One region of the Rhizobium sp. PEPV16 genome, then DNA from elsewhere that is predicted to be linked to it. Evidence: predicted binding sites of a transcription regulator. Region 1 holds the regulator's gene; each other region holds the start of a gene.
The links. Region 1 encodes LexA, which represses DNA repair genes until DNA is damaged. Its sites were predicted from a motif close to TGTTCNNNNTGTGTTCNG; they were not measured.

Region 2: the regulator LexA is predicted to act here: its motif matches at 2,740-2,757, upstream of FY112_RS26165 (ATP-dependent helicase).
Region 3: the regulator LexA is predicted to act here: its motif matches at 2,160-2,177, upstream of FY112_RS20250 (DNA recombination protein RmuC).
Region 4: the regulator LexA is predicted to act here: its motif matches at 1,229-1,246, upstream of FY112_RS31020 (DUF3072 domain-containing protein).

The regions. Positions count from the first base shown of each region.
Region 1 is NZ_VSZV01000244.1:4,199-8,771, reverse strand. Features, by position in the region: gene FY112_RS09045 (ComEC/Rec2 family competence protein) at 1-2,261, shown strand, start outside; gene lexA (transcriptional repressor LexA) at 2,242-2,961, opposite strand; gene FY112_RS09035 (VOC family protein) at 3,129-4,025, shown strand; gene kdsA (3-deoxy-8-phosphooctulonate synthase) at 4,022-4,573, shown strand, end outside.
Region 2 is NZ_VSZV01000340.1:34,682-39,254, forward strand. Features, by position in the region: gene FY112_RS26140 (aldo/keto reductase) at 1-598, opposite strand, end outside; gene FY112_RS26145 (DUF982 domain-containing protein) at 1,127-1,369, shown strand; gene FY112_RS26150 (hypothetical protein) at 1,610-1,873, opposite strand; gene FY112_RS26155 (BON domain-containing protein) at 1,989-2,249, opposite strand; gene FY112_RS26160 (membrane protein) at 2,431-2,697, shown strand; gene FY112_RS26165 (ATP-dependent helicase) at 2,805-4,573, shown strand, end outside.
Region 3 is NZ_VSZV01000319.1:36,466-41,038, forward strand. Features, by position in the region: gene def (peptide deformylase) at 1-409, opposite strand, end outside; gene FY112_RS20245 (globin-coupled sensor protein) at 507-2,003, opposite strand; gene FY112_RS20250 (DNA recombination protein RmuC) at 2,210-3,436, shown strand; gene FY112_RS20255 (ribokinase) at 3,517-4,416, shown strand.
Region 4 is NZ_VSZV01000351.1:26,703-31,275, reverse strand. Features, by position in the region: gene FY112_RS31025 (nucleotidyltransferase and HEPN domain-containing protein) at 233-1,141, shown strand; gene FY112_RS31020 (DUF3072 domain-containing protein) at 1,263-1,478, shown strand; gene FY112_RS31015 (PHB depolymerase family esterase) at 1,660-2,682, opposite strand; gene FY112_RS31010 (NUDIX hydrolase) at 2,679-3,026, opposite strand; gene FY112_RS31005 (NAD(P)/FAD-dependent oxidoreductase) at 3,291-4,223, opposite strand.

The sequences.
Region 1 (4,573 bases):
GCATGCTGGGCGAGGAGGCGGACCATGGGCGCCTGCTGCTGTTCTCGCCGGTCTTCCTCGGCGCCGGGTCAGCCGTCTGGTTTCTCGCGGCATCGGATTTTCCTCTCGTTGCATCGCTGCTCTGCCTGTTGGCGCTGACCGTGGCGGTTCTCATCGCCAGCCGCGGCCGGGCGGCGGTGCGGGCAACGCTGCTGGCGCTTGCGCTCGTGGCCTGCGGCATGGTCTCTGCGCAGCTCGAGAGCTGGCGGATTTCCACTATGATCCTCGATTCCGCCGTGACGACGACGGTGACCGGCCGCGTCGAGCGGCGCGAAGGCGATGGTCGCGGGCGGTGGCGCTACATTCTTGCCGTCACCGGCACTGAGGCGCCACAGGTGAAGCGGCCGCCCGAACGCATAACCGTGATCGCCCGCGGCGCCGACGCGCCCTTCGAGATCGGCGACATAATCAGCGGCAGGGCGCGGCTGACGCCGCCCGCAGGCCCAGCGCTTCCCGAGCTCAACGACTTCTCCTTCAGTGCCTATTTCGACGGCATCGGCGCCAACGGTTTCTTCTACGGTGCGCCGACGAAGGTCGATGCGCAGGCAGGTCCCCAGGCTGCAAGATCGACGGCGGAAGCGCTGCTCGAAGGGCTCTACCGGCTGCGCAGCGGGATTGGCGACCGCATAAGGTCGATCCTGCCCGGCGACACCGGTGCTTTTGCCGCTGCTCTGGTGACGGATGAGCGGCGCGCCATTTCGGATACGACGACGGAGGCGCTGCGCCAGTCCGGTCTGGCTCATATCATCGCCATCTCCGGTCTCAACATGGCGCTGTCGGCCGGCATCTTCTTCGTCGGCTTCCGGATGCTGCTCAGCCTCTTTCCAGGCATCGCTGAGGCCTACCCGACGAAGAAGATCGCTGCCGCCGGCGCGCTCATCGCCGTCACCGCCTATTTCCTGATCTCCGGCTTTGCGGTCTCTGCAGAACGCGCCTTCATCATGATGGCCATCATGTTGATTGCGGTCTTCTTCGACCGGCCGTCGATCAGCCTGCGCAATGTCGCGCTCTCCGCTCTCGTCATCATTGCCATTTCGCCGTCCGAGGTCTTGGGACCGAGCTTCCAAATGTCCTTTGCCGCGACATTGGCACTGGTCTCGGGCTATCAGCTGTGGAAGGACCGGCGCGTCCGCGAAAACGCCTTTCTGAAGCTGCCGATCATCCGGCCGTTCGTTACGGTTGCCGGTTTCTTCGGCGGCGTCTTCCTGACCTCGCTGATCGGCGGTTTTTCAACCGCGCTGTTTTCGATCGAGCATTTTCATCGCCTGACCGCCTACGGCCTGCCGGCAAACCTCGCGACGATGCCGATCATCTCCTTCATCATCATGCCGGCAGGTCTGCTGGCGATGCTGCTCATGCCTTTCGGTCTGGATGTTTGGGCTTGGAAGATCGTCGGATTCGGCCTCGATTTGGTGATCGCGGTCGCAAAGACGGTGTCCGGCTGGGGTGGCAATATCGACGTCGGCCGCTTGCCCGCCTGGTATTTCGCCGTCGCCGTGGCAGGCTTTCTGCTGCTGACGCTGCTCCGCACCCGGTTGCGCCATGTCGGCACATCGATCATCGCGGTCGCAACACTCATCCTGCTGCTTCTGCCGGTTCCCCGGCCGCCGGATCTGGTGATTTCGGAGGATGGCAGTCTCGTCGCGGTCGTCGAGGCGGCGGCAATGGCTTCCAACCGTGAAAGACCGCCGGACTTCATCTTCGACCAGTGGCAGCGAGCGCTGGTCCTGCCGAGGCATGATCCGCCGAAGATGCTGGATGGTCCTGCTATCCCGCCTGAGGGAGAAGACCGCCGCGTCAGGCTTTCCCGCGATCAGCAGAACGAAGCAAGGACCGCGATGCGGACGGCCGCAGCGGGCGGTGACGCAAACCGCTTTTCCTGCGTCAAGAAGGCCTGGTGCATATCAAGGCTTGGCAATGGTCGGGTGGTAACCGTCATCGACAACGCCGCCTATCTCGGCCCGGCGTGCGACGCGGCCGATATAGTCGTGACGTCGGTCCGCCTTCGCTTCAACAATTGCCGTTCAGGTGCGACGCTCTTCACCGGTGAGACGTTGCGCAGGACCGGTTCCATCGAGTTGCGCTTCACGGACACTGGCCTGGAGGTCGCAACCGCATTCGATGTATTGTCGCGGCCATGGATGCGCCATCGTGCCTATGACTGGCGCAGCAACAGTTTTACCGAATCCGGCCTGGCCAATGTCAGTGATATCGGCGAATGAGACCGACGAGTTTACCCTGAACCTTGACACGGTCCGGCCCGAAAATCCGGGTCTCGTAAGCTGGGTTGGCCGCTTCCAGCGCGATCGAGGCGCCCTTGCGGCGGAAGCGCTTGAGTGTCGCTTCTTCGTCGTCGACGAGAGCAACGACGATGTCGCCAGGACTTGCGGTGCTGCCGTTGCGGATGATCACGGTGTCGCCGTCGAAGATGCCGGCGTCGATCATCGAATCGCCCTTGACCTCGAGCGCATAATGTTCACCGGAGCCGAGCATGTCGGCCGGAACGACGATGTCGTGGGTATTGTTCTGGATCGCCGAGATCGGCACACCGGCAGCGATTCGGCCCATGACCGGCACGGAGACCGAGTTGCCGTTGTCGGCGACGGGTTTTGCGGGAGCAGGAGTGGCAACCGGCTGCGGCTTGCCGAGGCTGCCCTCGATGACGCTCGGCGAAAAGCCGCGCCGGGGCTGAATGCTGGGGCTGTAGGCCTCCGGAAGCTTGATGACCTCGATCGCGCGGGCGCGATTCGGTAGGCGGCGAATGAAGCCTCGCTCCTCAAGCGCTGTAATCAAGCGATGAATCCCGGACTTGGAGGCGAGGTCCAGGGCATCCTTCATTTCGTCGAAAGATGGCGGAACGCCGGATTCCTTCATGCGCTCATGAATGAAAAGGAGAAGCTCCTGTTGTTTGCGCGTGAGCATCGACGTTGTGACCTCGTGATTGAAACAAATCCAGAACAGACACTATATGTTCCATATGTGTTCCGCAAGTAGCTAAATTTCCGTAAAACTTGGCGCCAACTCGTTGAGATTTTTATTTTCATTCGCCGGAGTGGGACACAAGTCTTGACGTTTCCAGGAGGGACATCATGAACGAGCATTCCGCCAAACCGCACCCGCTGGATCATGTCCTGCTGCCGGTCGTCAATATCGATCTGGCGCGCGAAAGGCTCGGCAAGCTCGGCTTCACCGTTGCCGCCGATGCGCGCCATCCCTTCGGAACGGAAAACGCCTGCGTCTTTTTTGCCGACAAGACCTATCTGGAGCCACTCGGGATTGCGAGCGTCGAGGAGAGCGAGGCATCGGCACGCCAAGGCAATGTCTTCACGGCCCGCAACCAGGCCTTTCGTTTCCGCTGCGGCGAGGAGGGGCTTTCGGGGCTGGCTTTCGGCAGCAAGGATGCCGGCACCGATCATCAGAATTTCGTCGGCAACGGATCGAGCGCCGGCGAGATGCTGCAGTTCACCCGGCCGATGACGATGCCGGACGGTTCCGAGACGATTGCGGGCTTCAAGCTGGCTTTCGCCGGCGACCTGCGCGCGCCCGATCTCCTGCTTTTCACCGTCGAGCGCGTCAATCCGCTGCCGGCCGACCGCGCCGCGCTGGAAACACACGCCAATGGCGTCACCGGCATAGTCGAGATTGCGCTTTGCACGCCGGAGCCGGCCGCCTTCGCTGCCTTCGTCAGCCTTGCCGTGGCGCAATCGGCAGTCGAAAAAACCGGTTTCGGCTTCAATATCGCGGCGTCAAATGCCAAAATCAGCCTGATGACGCCGGAAGGGCTGGATGCCTATTTCGACATCGCCGGCTCATGCGCAGATCGCGGCCTGCGCGGCCGGGCAATCCTCTTTGCTGTCGTCGATCTTGCCGTGACAGAAGCGCATTTGGCTGCTAACGGGGTGACATACACGCGCAAGAACAATCGCATTCTGGTGAAGCCCGCGCCCGGGCAGGGCACGCTCTTCGCTTTCGAGGAAACACGATGAGCACTGATACGAATTCCGAGGTCAGGATCGGCGAAGGCCAAGGCCAGGTCACCTTTTCCAATACCGGCCGCCTGTCGCTGATTGCCGGTCCCTGCCAGATGGAGAGCCGCGACCACGCCTTCATGGTTGCCGGCACGCTGAAGGAGCTTTGCGGAAAGCTCGGCATCGGCCTCGTCTACAAGAGCTCCTTCGACAAGGCGAACCGGACCTCGCTCTCGGCTGAACGCGGTATCGGGATCGAAAAGGGCATAGAGATCTTTGCCGACCTCAAGAAGGAATTCGGCTTTCCCGTCCTGACCGACATTCATACCGCCGAGCAATGCGCGGAGGTGGCAAAGATCGTCGACGTCCTGCAGATCCCGGCCTTCCTCTGCCGCCAGACCGACCTTCTCATCGCCGCCGCCAAGACCGGCCGCGTCGTCAACGTCAAGAAGGGCCAGTTCCTCGCTCCCTGGGATATGAAGAACGTCCTGAAGAAGCTCAATGCCAGCGGCAATCCGAACGTGCTGCTGTGCGAGCGCGGAGCCTCATTCGGCTACAATACGCTG
Region 2 (4,573 bases), on a different contig from region 1:
CCATGGTGTCGTAGTACTCAGGACTCCACTGGGTGATGCCGATATAACGTACGGAGCCTTCCGCTTTTTTCTGCGCCAGCCAGTGACGCACTTGATCATGATTTTCGAGACTATGGACCTGCAGCACGTCGATCCGGTCCCGCCACAGCCGTTCGCGAGACTGCCTGAGCTGGCGCTCCGAATGACTGTTGTCCGAAAGGTAGTCGCCTGTCGCCCAGGTCTTGTTGGTGACGAATATGTCGTTGGAAATGCCGAGGTCGGTGATGAAGTCTCCCACGCTCACCTCCGACATTCCGTAGAGCGGCGAAGTGTCGATGACCTTGCCGCCTCGCTCATGGAACAGCCGGATGACCTCACGGACATTGTCGCGAGCTTCGCCTGGCCGGATATCGAAGGTCTCGAACGTTCCAAGCCCCACGGCCGGGATCATCTCGCCGGTCTTCGGGATAGGTCGCATAATGGGGGCCGGTCCTCCCTGCCCTCGTGCCTCCCGTATCGAAACACCGGCACCAAATATGGAAGTAGCAGTTGTCGCGACCACTCCGACGAGAAGCTGGCGACGACTTGGAAAAAATCCTTCAATTGGTCGGAATGACATTGGATGCGTCCTTGTTGCGGTAGCATCGACGTTAAGGCCCATGCCGCAGCGATGCGCTCCCGATCCTCACCAACTGACGCAATCCTGACCAATTTTGTGTGGACATGGCAGGGTCAGGCGTTGAAACATGAATTCATGGGTTCGCAGTGCCCGGTCTCCGAGAGCAATCCCATAACTTCCTTCAAAAACTCGGAGCGCCCGCGCCCTCCCGAGATCTATCACCGAGCCTTCTTGCGACTTCAGGGTAGCTCGCAAGTATTCCCTTTGCAGTCTTGGGATGACCTCAATGGAGAGACGCGCAAGGAAAGCGTCGTCAGCGGACGTCTCTGCGGCTTCTAAAAACTCCTCTTTGGGTATTCTTCGCGTGTGTGCGTCTAACGAAAACAGCCAATTCGCCTCACCATCGGCAACCTATCCGCCATTGCTGCCCGTGGAAATCACGCTAGAATATTAACTATCGCAGAGTCTCCCCGGAGGAACTGGGAGATGCTGCACTTCGTTTCTGTCGAAAATCGTGGAGGAGCGTCGATGGCAACTGAAAGATGGAACAACCCGGTCAAGGTTGGTTTCGATGGGGCCGATGCGCGAACGGTCAATGGGCCGTTCGATGCGCTGAAGTGCCTGGCGGATCTCTGGCCGAGTATGCGCGGGCTTCGTTATATCAAGGCACGCAGCGCCTGCCGGGCGGCGCTCGATGGGCGCAAGAGTTTGGAAGAAGCAAGAGCCGAGTTCCTGGCGGCCGCCGAAGAGGCGAAGCTGAAGCTGCATTAGCAGTTCGGCAAGGAATTTCGGGCGATTTTCGCCTTCTGGGCGCGCAAGCGTGCCGGAACGGAACAATGCTTTAATTTTAGTTTAACCCTGCAGCAAGTGCGCGCCGGGTTTTGGTGCAAAGGGCGTTGCGCCTGGTACACCTGCATCAATAGAGGACGACCAGCCATCATGATGATGGTTAGGGGCTCGTCACCTCTGCGGAAGCGCAGGCGAGCCTCGTCCGAGCAGGAGCATCTTTTTTCAGCAATCCGCGCCGCTCTCATTCTCGATCTCGACATAACCGACGCCGATGATTGTGCCGTCCGCCGCGCGGATGAAGGAGGGGAGATAGTGCGGCTCTACCGGCTCGCAGGCGACGGTCCCGGTATATTCGTTGAGGGCGATCTGGTCCTTCGGCAAAGCGGAATAATCCGTGCCGGTTTCGAGCGCGGCATGGGCGGAGTCGGCAAGGGCACCGCAACCCACTATCAAGGTCGTTGCCCAGAGGCGAGGAAGCAGCTGCATGGGAGTCTCCAGCGTTTAGGTCCGGCATTTCAACACGCGGGAGAGCACTTGGTTCCCTTTATGCGTTGCAAGGACAGTTGAGCACAGGGCCGGCGCAGCATCCCATCTTTCGACTTCAGCGTCGCAGCAGGCGGCCGCGCACATAGCCTCGACCGACGACGCTCTCTGCGATCTCGATCGCCCGCTCGACATCGCCCCGCCGGCGCACGGAACCTTCCAGGATGACATATGAGCCTAAAGTGGTGACGATGATGTCTATGGCTTCGATATCGCCTGCCGCATGAAGTGCGCACTCCACCGAGGCGCGTGTTGCCGCGTCGATGTGATCCTGCCGGCCGGATTCGCCATAGTTCGTGAATGCTGCAAAGCCGAGCACAGTGACCGTCTCCTGATGTCAGTTGATATCGGTTAACCCGCGGCGAGGCATTTCGTTGCGGTGCGCCACGCATGGAGGAGCCTATTCGAGAGCGCTTCCTATGGACCCTGGCATGGACGACCCTTGGCGAAAGACGTCGCGACTTCCATATCTGGCTGCAGTCGAAAGAGGGATGACGACGATGAAAGCGCTTCTGTCCGCCTTGTTTGCCGGGGCAATGCTTGCCGGCTGCTCCTCGGCCGATGCGCCAGCGCTGGAACCCATTCCCGGCAGCATTACGTATGGCGGCCAGCCGCGAACGAAGCTCACCAAGTCGCCGGTCGGCAGCGCCGTCTACAACCAGTTCTACAACGGGACGGGCCAGCGCGTGGAGGAAACCTATATCCTTCAGCCCGACCGCAGCCTGAAGCTGGTGCGGCGCGAGATCGGTCCGGATTTCCCCGACTGAGATGTTGCTGGCGCGCCGCAGCGCTTGACAGAGGCCGCAATCGCGAACATTCAAGGAACATCTAATCTTTCCGCAGTGATTCTGCGGGAGCCCAACCGGACGGCTGGATGTATCTCGAAAAGCTCAATCCGCAGCAGCGCATGGCCGTCGAGCACGGCACGCTCATCGACGGCAGCCATATTGCCGGGCCGCTGCTGGTCATTGCCGGCGCCGGCTCGGGCAAGACGAATACCTTGGCGCATCGCGTCGCCCATCTTATCGTCAAAGGCGCTGATCCCCGCCGCATCCTGCTGATGACCTTTTCGCGTCGGGCAGCAGCCGAGATGGCGCGGCGTGTCGAGCGCATCTGCCGCGACGTGCTTGGTTCGAATGCCGGCGTCATGGCGGATGCGCTTTCCTGGACCGGCACCTTCCACGGCATCGGCGCCCGGCTGTTGCGCGATTATGCGGAGCAGATCGGTCTCGATCCTGGGTTTACCATCCACGACCGCGAAGACAGTGCCGATCTGATGAACCTGATCCGGCACGACCTCGGTTTCTCGAAGACGGAAAGCCGTTTTCCCACAAAGGGCACCTGCCTTGCCATCTATTCCAGGGCGGTGAATTCGGAAACCGCGCTCGACCTCGTGCTGCGCGACGTCTTTCCCTGGTGCGCGACGTGGGAGAAACAGCTGCGCGAACTTTTCGCCTGTTATGTCGAGGCCAAGCAGAGCCAGAACGTGCTCGATTACGACGATCTGCTGCTCTACTGGGCGCAGATGGTTGGCGAAGCGATGATTGCCGAGGATATCGGCAGCCGCTTCGACCATGTGCTGGTCGACGAATATCAGGACACCAACCGGCTGCAGGCCTCGATCCTGCTGGCGCTGAAGCCCGGCGGCCAGGGGCTGACCGTCGTCGGCGACGACGCGCAGTCGATCTATTCCTTCCGCGCCGCGACGGTGCGCAATATCCTCGATTTTCCCGCAGCCTTCAGCCCGGCCGCCAATATCGTCACGCTCGACCGCAACTACCGCTCGACGCAGCCGATCCTCGCCGCCGCCAACGCCGTCATCGATCTCGCCTCGGAGCGCTTCACCAAGAATCTCTGGACCGAGCGGCAATCGTCCGAGCGGCCGCGCCTCGTCACTGTGCGCGACGAGGCCGAGCAGGCTCGCTACATCACCGACATGGTGCTCGACAATCGCGAGGAAGGCCTCACGCTCAAGCAGCAGGCCGTGCTCTTCCGTGCCTCGCATCACAGCGGGCCGCTGGAGGTCGAGCTGACCCGGCGCAACATCCCCTTCGTCAAGTTCGGCGGGCTGAAGTTTCTCGACAGCGCACATGTGAAGGACATGCTGGCCGCCCTTCGCTTCGCGCAGAACCCGCGCGACCGGGTGGCGGGCTTCCGGCTGATGCAGATCCTGCCGGGCGTCGGGCCGTCGACGGCGCAGAAGACGCTCGATCTGATGGCCGAGGATGCCAGCCCGATTACTGCTCTCGGCGCCATGCCGGCACCGCCGCGCTCCGGCGAGGACTGGACAATGTTCATTTCGATGCTGCAGGAGCTGAAGACCGGCAAGGCCGGCTGGCCGGCGGAAATCGGCCTGGCGCGGCAATGGTACGCGCCGCATCTGGAACGGCTGCACGAGGATGCCGCGACGCGGCAGGCCGACTTGCTGCAGCTCGAGCAGATCGCTAGCGGTTATGCCTCGCGCGAGCGCTTTCTCACCGAGCTCACCCTCGATCCGCCGGATGCGACCAGCGACCAGGCGGGCGTGCCGCTTCTCGACGAGGACTATCTCATCCTGTCGACCATCCATTCCGCCAAGGGCCAGGAATGGACTAGGGTCTTCATGCTGAACGTCGTCGACGGATGTATACCGAGCGATCTCGC
Region 3 (4,573 bases), on a different contig from region 1:
CGTGCTGCAGGCAGGTGGCGAGCAGGCCATCGGCTTCCACCGTCTGTTCCTTGCCGTTCCGGTCGAGATACTTGACCGAGACAGTGGCCGGGCGCTCGACCTCGGCATAATAATCCGGAATCGAAAGGCAGCCTTCCTCATAAACGGAGCGCTCGTCGGAGGATGTGAGGACCTCCGGATTGATGAAGACCTGCGGCTGCTTTTCTTCGCCCTCGCGCGAAATGTCGATGACGAGCATGCGGCGCGGCACGCCGATCTGGATCGCCGCAAGGCCAATGCCCGGCGCGTCGTACATGGTTTCCAGCATATCGTCGGCAAGACGCTGCAGGTCGGAATCCACCCGCTCGATCGGCTTGGACAGCTGGCGGAGAACGGGATCGGGAAGAATGATGAGTGGCTTGATGGTCATGGCGTTCCCATAACCCATCTTTTCCGACTATGGAATTATCCGGTAGGCGGGGAATACGCTTTTTTGCATCCCCGTCTGGAATTTTGCCATATTGGCCTCAGGCAGCCCGTCGAGCAGCACCGGCGGAGCGGCCCTCCAGTCGGGCGCGGAAACGCCGCAGCAGCTCGATCAGCGTCTCCACCTCGTCCTTGAGCCGGCGGGTTTCCGCCGAGGATTGCTCGACCATGTCTGAATTCTGCTGGGTGATCGCACCCATGTTGCGGACGGCGAGGCTGACCTCGTTGACCCCGGTCGCCTGATCGCGGGCAGCGGCGGCGATATCGGCGACGAAACGGTTGATGATATCGATGCGGCTGATCATGTCGTTCAGCGCCTCACCGGTGCTGGAGACGATGCTGACGCCCTGATTGACCTGGGTCGAGCTCTGCGAGATCAGGTTCTTGATCTCCTTGGCCGCTTCCGCGGTGCGCTGGGCGAGCTGGCGGACTTCCTGGGCGACGACGGCAAAACCCTTGCCGGCATCGCCGGCACGCGCCGCCTCGACGCCGGCGTTGAGCGCCAGCAGATTGGTCTGAAAGGCGATCTCATCGATGACGCCGATGATCTTGGAGATCCCGGTCGAGGATTTCTCGATGCCGGCCATCGCCGAGACGGCGCTGGTGACGAGTTCGCCGGAGTTCTTCGCCTTCTGCTGCGTCTCGCGCACGGCATCCGACGCCTTCTCGGCATTGGCGGCCGTCTGGCCGACGCTGACGGACAGTTGCTGCAGGGCGGCCGAGCTCTCCTCGACGCCTGCCGCCTGCTGGGCAGTGCGTAGCGCCAGATCGTTGGTTGCATTGGAAATGACATCGGCGCCGCTCATGATATGGCCCGAAGTCTCGCGCACGGAGGCGAAGGACTGGCTTAGCGCCCTGACGGCGCGGTTGTAATCCTCGGCCATCTGCCGGAAATTGCCCGGCAGGTCGGATGGCAGGGTGGCTTCGAGATCGCCGTTCGACAGCGCTTCCAGGCCGCGGCGCAGCTGCTCCAGCGCGATCGCCTGATCGGATTCGGCCTTAGCACGCTGCTCTTCCAAGGCGCGGCGCTTTGCTTCGAGCGTCTCGAGATAGACCGAGATGGAATAGTCCATGTCGAGCATGCCGGCCTTGATGACGGCCGACAGCTTCTCGGCCAATGCCTTGCCCTGCTGGCGCGCGAAGATCGACGGCCACTGCTTCTCCATGATGCCTTTGACGAGTTCGGACATGACGATGGTGTAACCGCCAATATACCAGCGCGGCTCCAGCCCGATACGGGCGTGCGTCCGGCCGACCGCGGTCACGCCGTTGACATAGCTCTCGTCGAACGCGCCGCCAGCAAGATTGGCCCAATGATCCTGCTGGCGCTTCTTGGCATGGCCGACATGGTTCTTATCGGCGAAAAAGCCTGCGACAGCCGGGGTCTTGGCGATCTTGGCGTAGAATTTATCGAGGGCGCCGCCGATCAGCTCTGATATGACAGGGCGCAGATCCCGCATCGACTTGAGCGCTGCCTCATCCAGTTCGATGAAATCGAGGCGCTGCCTGAGGGCACTGTCGGTCTGCTGGGCGGTCATGGAGATCTCTGTACTTGGCGCGACGCGCGCGGGAAGGAATTTCTGCGCCGCAGGTTTTGGCCAATATGGTTGAGCAATCGTTAAATGAGACGGCGATTTCTTCTCCCCGGGCGAGGAAGAGCGATGGCTTGGAAGGATATTGAGGGCGGCTCATTCCGTTCACGTTTTGATCTATATATCGCCATTTCTTCTGTTATGCTTGCGACATGACCATCCATTCCGAATCGCTCGCCCTTGCCCTTTCCTCGATCAGCCCGGCCATGCTGGCGCTTGTCGGCGGCGTTCTCGCCGCCTTCGCCCTGCTGGTGATCGTGCTTCTGCTGCGCGGCGTCAGCCTTCGCCGCGAGCAGGCGGAGGAAGCGAGCTTTCGTGCTCAGGAAAACGAAGCGCGCATGGCCGAGCTTTTGAAGATCCAGGCGGAGATGCAGGGCCGCATCGCGGCAATGACCGAGGTCTTCGGGGCGCGGCAGAGCGAACTCAACCAGACGATCAGCCAACGCCTCGACGGCATGTCGCAACGCGTCAGCTCGACGATCACCGAGCAGACCAAATCGACGCATGAGAACCTGCAGCGGCTGCAGGAGCGGCTGGCGGTCATTGATGCCGCGCAGAACAATATCCAGACGCTCGCGAGGGATGTCGTCGGGCTGCAGGCCATTCTGTCCAACAAGCAGACGCGCGGCGCCTTCGGCCAGTCCAGGATGGAAACGATCGTCGCCGACGGCCTGCCGATGGGCGCCTACGCCTTCCAGCAGACGCTGTCCAACGGTTCGCGGCCGGACTGCACGATTCGCATGCCGAACGGCGCACCGCCGCTGGTGATCGACGCAAAATTTCCGCTCGAAGCCTGGAACGCGATCCGCGACGCCGGCACCCCCGAGGCCGGCAAGATCGCCGGCCAGCAATTCCGCCGCGACATGGAGGTCCATATAAGGGACATTTCCGAGAAATATCTGATCCAGGGGGAAACCCAGGATACGGCCTTTCTCTTCGTGCCGTCCGAATCGATCTTCGCCGAGATCCACGAGCATTTCGAGCCGGTGGTGCAGAAGGCGCACCGCGCACGCATCGTCATCGTCTCGCCGTCGCTGCTGATGCTGTCGATCCAGGTCATCCAGGCCGTGCTCAAAGACCAGCGCATGCGGGCGCAGGCGCATCTGATCCAGGGCGAGGTGGCGATCCTGATGGACGACCTCAGCCGCCTCGACGAGCGGGTGCGCAAACTGCAAGGCCATTTCGCCATGGCGCAGAAGGATATCGACATGGTGGTCACGTCAGCCGACAAGCTCACCAAGCGCGGCGCCAGGATCGAAGCGCTGGAATTCGAGGCAGGCGGCGGCGATGCCAAGCCCGCCCGCGACGGCGAAGCCGCGGCCAAATCGGTGGAAAGCCGCACCGGTCTTCTGAAGCTGCGGGTGGTTGACGAGGAGTGACCGCTTCGGGCAGTGTCGCGCCCGCATGAAACAGTAGGAGCATGATTTCGCCCGCATGCTCCGGAAGACGGGACACATTCATGATCACAGTTTTCGGGTCCATCAACATGGATCTCATCGCCACGACCGAGCGCCTGCCGAAGCCCGGCGAGACGGTGGCCGGCAACGGCTTTGCCACGGCCGCCGGCGGCAAGGGCGCCAACCAGGCGCTGGCAGCGCGGCGCGCCGGCCGCTATGTGCATATGGCCGGCGCCGTCGGCAAGGATGCCTTTGCTGCGGAGGCGCTGGCCCTGCTCGATGATGCAGGCACCGACCTTTCTCTGATCAAACATGTCGACGGTCCCACCGGCACGGCGCTGATCCTTGTCGGCGGCGACGGCGAAAACATGATTGCCGTCGTTCCCGGCGCCAATGGCCGGGTCACGCCTGCCAATGCCGAGACGGCGATCGGCCGCATGAACGAAGGCGATATCCTGATGCTGCAGCTTGAAGTGCCGGCTGCTGCCGTCGAACGCGCGCTGTCGGCGGCCCGCGCCAAGGGCGTCACCAGCATCCTCAACCTCGCGCCGCTGATCCCCGATGCGCCGCGTCTCGGCCGGCTCGCCGATATCGTCATTGCCAACGAGACCGAATTCGAGCGGCTCGCCGGACAGGAAGGCATGGACGCACAAGCACGGGAGGCAGCCCTTGTGCATCTGCATGCGGAGACGGGCCAGACGCTGATCGTGACGCTCGGCGCCGACGGGGTCATCGCCATTCGTGACGGGGCGATTTCAAGGGCGCAGGGCCTCAAGATCGAACCTGTCGATACGGTCGGCGCGGGAGACACTTTCTGCGGCTATTTCGCCGCCAGCCTCGACGACGGCCTCGATTTTGTCTCGGCGCTGCGCCGTGCGGCGGTTGCCGGTTCGCTCGCATGCCTCAAGGCCGGAGCACAACCGTCGATCCCTCTGAGCGAGGAAGTCGCAGACAGGATATAGGGGCGTCTCTTTGCGAAGCCGCCGGTAAAACTCCCGGTAATTCAGGGCGTTCCGGCGATTTTCCTCGGCTCGATCGATCGAATTTCATTCAAATTTAAGAGATCTCCGGCGATGTTGCCCGTGGTCGCTGGTTCTTTGCGCTTTTGGAATCCAGCTG
Region 4 (4,573 bases), on a different contig from region 1:
GAGGCGCCAGACCATTTCTCTTTTCAGCGTTACCTCCAGCAAATGCGTCGGGTGGCGGGTCTTTCCTTCCCGTTCCTACTGAGTGTGAGGCCTGCCTAGGAACCGGCATTCACGGTCATCTTCGATCAACACGATTCTCGAAAGAAGGTGATCTCAGATGTGACTACGTCCTACAGTTTCCCTCTCAAAACTGCGAGTAGACGGTACGAGATCTTTCGCCTATCGATTGCTTATGAAATCGTCGCTTGAACATATGCCGCTCCGCAAGCAGCGAGAACTCGGACGGGTTCTCGAAATCCTCCACGAGGAATTCGAGGACGCGCTGAAGGAAGGCACGACCGATTTCAAGAAGCGCGGCAGGATCCTGAAGATCATCCTCTTCGGCTCCTACGCCAAGGGTGGCTGGGTCGATGAACCATTCACGATGAAGGGGTATCGCTCCGACTTCGATCTCTTGATCATCGTCAACAATCGCAAGCTCTGCGATTTCGCGGAATATTGGCACAAGGCAGCCGACCGGCTGATACACGAAGCCACGATCGAAACGCCAGTGAGCTTCATCGTCCATTCCAGACGGGAGGTGAACACCTACCTCAAGGAGGGGCAGTATTTCTTCTCTGACATTCGCAAGGAAGGCATCGTTCTCTACGAACTGGACGATGAGCCGTTGGCTGAGCCCGAGCCCCTTTCGACCGAGGACCGGCTTCGCGTGGCGAAGGAGCATTTTGAAGAGCGGATCGAGGCTTCGACGGAATTTCTCGATCTGGCCGAACATGCACGTACTAGGGGCTACGGAAAACGAGCGGGGTTTCTTTTTCATCAGTCGCTGGAGCAAGCCTATTCCTGCATTCTCCTTACTCTCACCAATTACGGTCCACCATCGCACAACATCAAGTTTCTGCGCTCGCTCGCCGAGGAGCAGGACCGCCGGCTGGCCGAGGCCTTTCCACGTGATCAGCACCGGGAACGCGCGTGGTTCAACACATTGAACGAGGCCTATGTGAAGGCGCGCTATTCAAAACATTACGAGATCAGCGAGGAGGCTCTCGCCTGGTTTGGCGAGAGGACAACCGTGCTGCTTGAATTGGTCCGGATGGTTTGCTCCGAGCATCTCGAAAGGCTGAAACACGACAGCCACTAGCTAGTGGCGTGTGGCCTCTACGCCGACTGAAGGGGCTACGATCGAGCCAATGCGACATCGACATGCGGCTGGAACCGCGGCACCACCTGGAACGTTTAGAGAACGCATTCAGGAGGCCGCTATGAGTGACAATCCGAAAACCAAGACATCGTCCAACACACAGAAGGACCCCGACGATTGGGTGAGCGGCGACGAGCCGATGACCGGCGCGCAGCGGTCCTATCTGAAAACCTTATCCGAACAGGCGCACAAGCCCGATGCCTATGCCGAGGATCTGACCAAGGCGGAGGCGTCCAAGAGGATCGACGAACTGAAGCAGTCGCTCGATTTGGAATGAGCGGCCGCCTGGCGATAACCAATTGGGTGAAGCCGAAAGCCGACGAGAACGTTTGCGCGCCGCAACACCGGGCGGTGTAAGCTGTTGGAATGGCAAGCTTATGCAAGCCTGGCGTTTCGTTGCCCGCAGGACCCTTGCTGGCAGGAATTTGCCAGCTACCGCCGAACTTGCTGCGAGCTGATTATGTTCGAAGCCTCGACAAACCCCACAATCGCATCATCTCCGCTGGAGCTGAGATTTCTACCGGGATCACGTAGGGGTCTGCAGACCTTAGCGCCGTGACGCTCTCGCGCTTCTTGATCGGAAGCCCGTGGCCCATGTTACTGACCGAATAGAGGGCCACTTTCAGCTTGCCGCTTACCTTCCATGACCGCAACCTGCCCCATGGTTTTTCCTCCAAACGGCCGCTGTTTTCTGCAATGCCTTGGACTTCGAGCCACTGAGCAACACACGCGAGCGCATTGACGGGCTTGACCACCCGGTCTTCCATGCCCTGCCAGATGGTTATCGCAGGCCATGCCTTAGCCTCTGGCGAAATCTCAGCGATGGGTCTTCCCCATCCACCCGGCGGCGGCGTCGCACCTGACTTCATCGCGCGCAGGGCGGACATCGTGTCGCGGGCAGATCCGAATGGCATGCCGGCTATGATCGCGGCGCCTGCAAACAGTGAGGGATAGTTCGCGACCAGTGCGCCTGTCATCGCCCCGCCGGCGGACAGCCCCGCGACGAAGATCCTCGACCGGTCAACGCTATGGCGCTCACATATGTGCTCGAGCATCTGCTTGATTGAACGCACCTCGCCGCGGTCCCTCGCGACGGCGCTTGGACGAAACCAGTTGAAGCAATTTTGCGAATTGTTTGCTCTCTTCTGCTGCGGATAAAGCAGAACGAAACCGCGCTCTTTCGCGAGCTTGGAGAAGCCGGTCGCGACATCCAGGCTTTCGGGAGTCTGACCGCAGCCATGAAGCAGGACGACAAGCGCGGGCTTCTTCGGCAGCCGCGTCGTCGGAACGAAGGATTTCATCACCAGGCGGCCCGGATTGCTTCCAAACGCGGTTGTCTCGACCAAAATCGGTTTCGCGGGACGGGACGTTGAACGTTTCGTTCTACTTCGGGTCGTTTCGAGAGCTTTCTCGATCCGCTTGCTGATCTTCTTTTGGGCTCTGAGGACCTTTAATAGCGATCTGCCGAGACTGAGCTTCATAGGTGAAGGTTCTCAACCCGCGACAGGAGCATCCGCAAGCCCGGCTGCGCTGCTTCCCGCAGCGCGGCCTCCACGGGGAACCACCGTGTCTTACGGACATGCTTCTCCGGAAACTTCTCCGCGATCCTCGATACCTGAAGGAGATGGACGGCCACGTGGTATTGGTGGGGACTTGTGTCCTTCCGATAGGAAAACGTGTCGAACACGGTCTTGTCGACGATGCCTGCCACTCCGGCTTCCTCGGAGTCCTCTCTCAGCGCCGCAGCGCTGCTGGCTTCACCATCTTCGCCGTGCCCCTTCGGAATGCCCCATCGACCGTTCCGTCGGCTACCTACAAAGAGCATTTCAAGTCCACCGTTTCGGTCCGGCGGTAGCAACGAGCACCGGCCTGCCCCACATCGCGACCAGACAGGGTTTTCACAAGTTCCGTCTGGGCGTTTTCGTTGAGCATCGTCCGCCTCCGGTTTCGAAGCCCGCGCAAGCTAGCCGGGCGACGTTCAAGAGTCCAGTTCGCTTCATCACGTCCGGCAACTGCACCAAGCGGAAAATGCTCGTGGCTATACTCTTTTACGTGCCCGCCAAAATGCGCCAGAGCCGCGAATCTAGGGTCAACAACGCGCCAGCGCTGATTGCTCTCCAAGGTCGTTGCGAATGGTCGTAGCAGCAACCCCTGCCTGCCCCATGGCATGGCTGATCTGGTCAAGACCGGCGACGACGTCTCCCGCGGCGTAAAATCCTGGAACCGTGGTCCTCTGGTGGCCATCGACGATGACACATCCTTCGTCTGAGAGCCTCGCTCCAAGACGTGATGCCAGGTGCGAACGTATGTCGGATCCGAGAGCCGGATATATGGACGCGAATGAATAGGTTTCCGTTGGTGTTGCGACGCGGATCATATCTTTGTCCAGATCGGTCGAGATTACGGGCCCGACCTCCACTCTTATTCCGAGGTGGGTCAAGGACGACGTCTCGATTTCGGAGAGATCATGTTTGCCCTCGGGCGATATAAGCGTGAGATCCTTCGTGTAACTTCGAAGGAAAACGGCCTCCTTGAACCCCTTCGTTCCAGTTCCGAGAACACCAATGGGCTTGTCCGTTACCTCAAAACCGTCACAGACGGGACAGTAGCGCAGAAGGCCACGAGCCACGGCTTCATCATGGGTTGCCTGTGGCATCGCAGGCCGTCGGTTGACGACACCGGTAGCAAAGAGTACGGCCCGAGAGCGGATGCTGCCGCTCTCGAATTCTGCCACGAACAGGTTGTCGGCTTTATGAAGCGTCGTGATCCTGCGGCGTTGAATGGCTGCCCCGTAGAGCTGAGCCTGGGCGTTCATTCTCGCCAGCAGCTCAGTGCCGCTGATGCCGTCCGGGAATCCGGCATGGTTGTGCGACATAGGGATGGTGGAAGCGCGGCTGGAGTTATCGTGGAAGACCGCCACGGAAAGATGGTAGCGCGCCAGGTAAATCGCCGCGGTCAGGCCAGCCGGACCACCCCCGATGACAACGCAGTCGTACACTTTCTCTTCAAATGCGTTCGTCATCATGCCATTCCGTATCCTGTTGGCCCCAACCGGGATTGCACCAGTGTGGGCGACATGGCCAACCTCGGCAAACGGTAATGGTTCCATTGTCCGGTAATCCAACTCACCATGTCCTTGACATCCATGCGATGCGCTCAAAAGTTGCCAGGGCTCTTGGGGTCCACCAAATTCGGATAGCCTCCCGCCTTCCAAGATCAAGGCTATTGGCTAGAGCTCAGATCCCGCCGGCGGACGGACCACAACGTTGGTTGCAATGAGCGACGCCCGACAATTAAGTGGACGGGTGGAGTCATCGACGTCGCCTCGATGTGGATCGCGGCGATGTCTCGGTTTTGCAGGTAACATGGTCG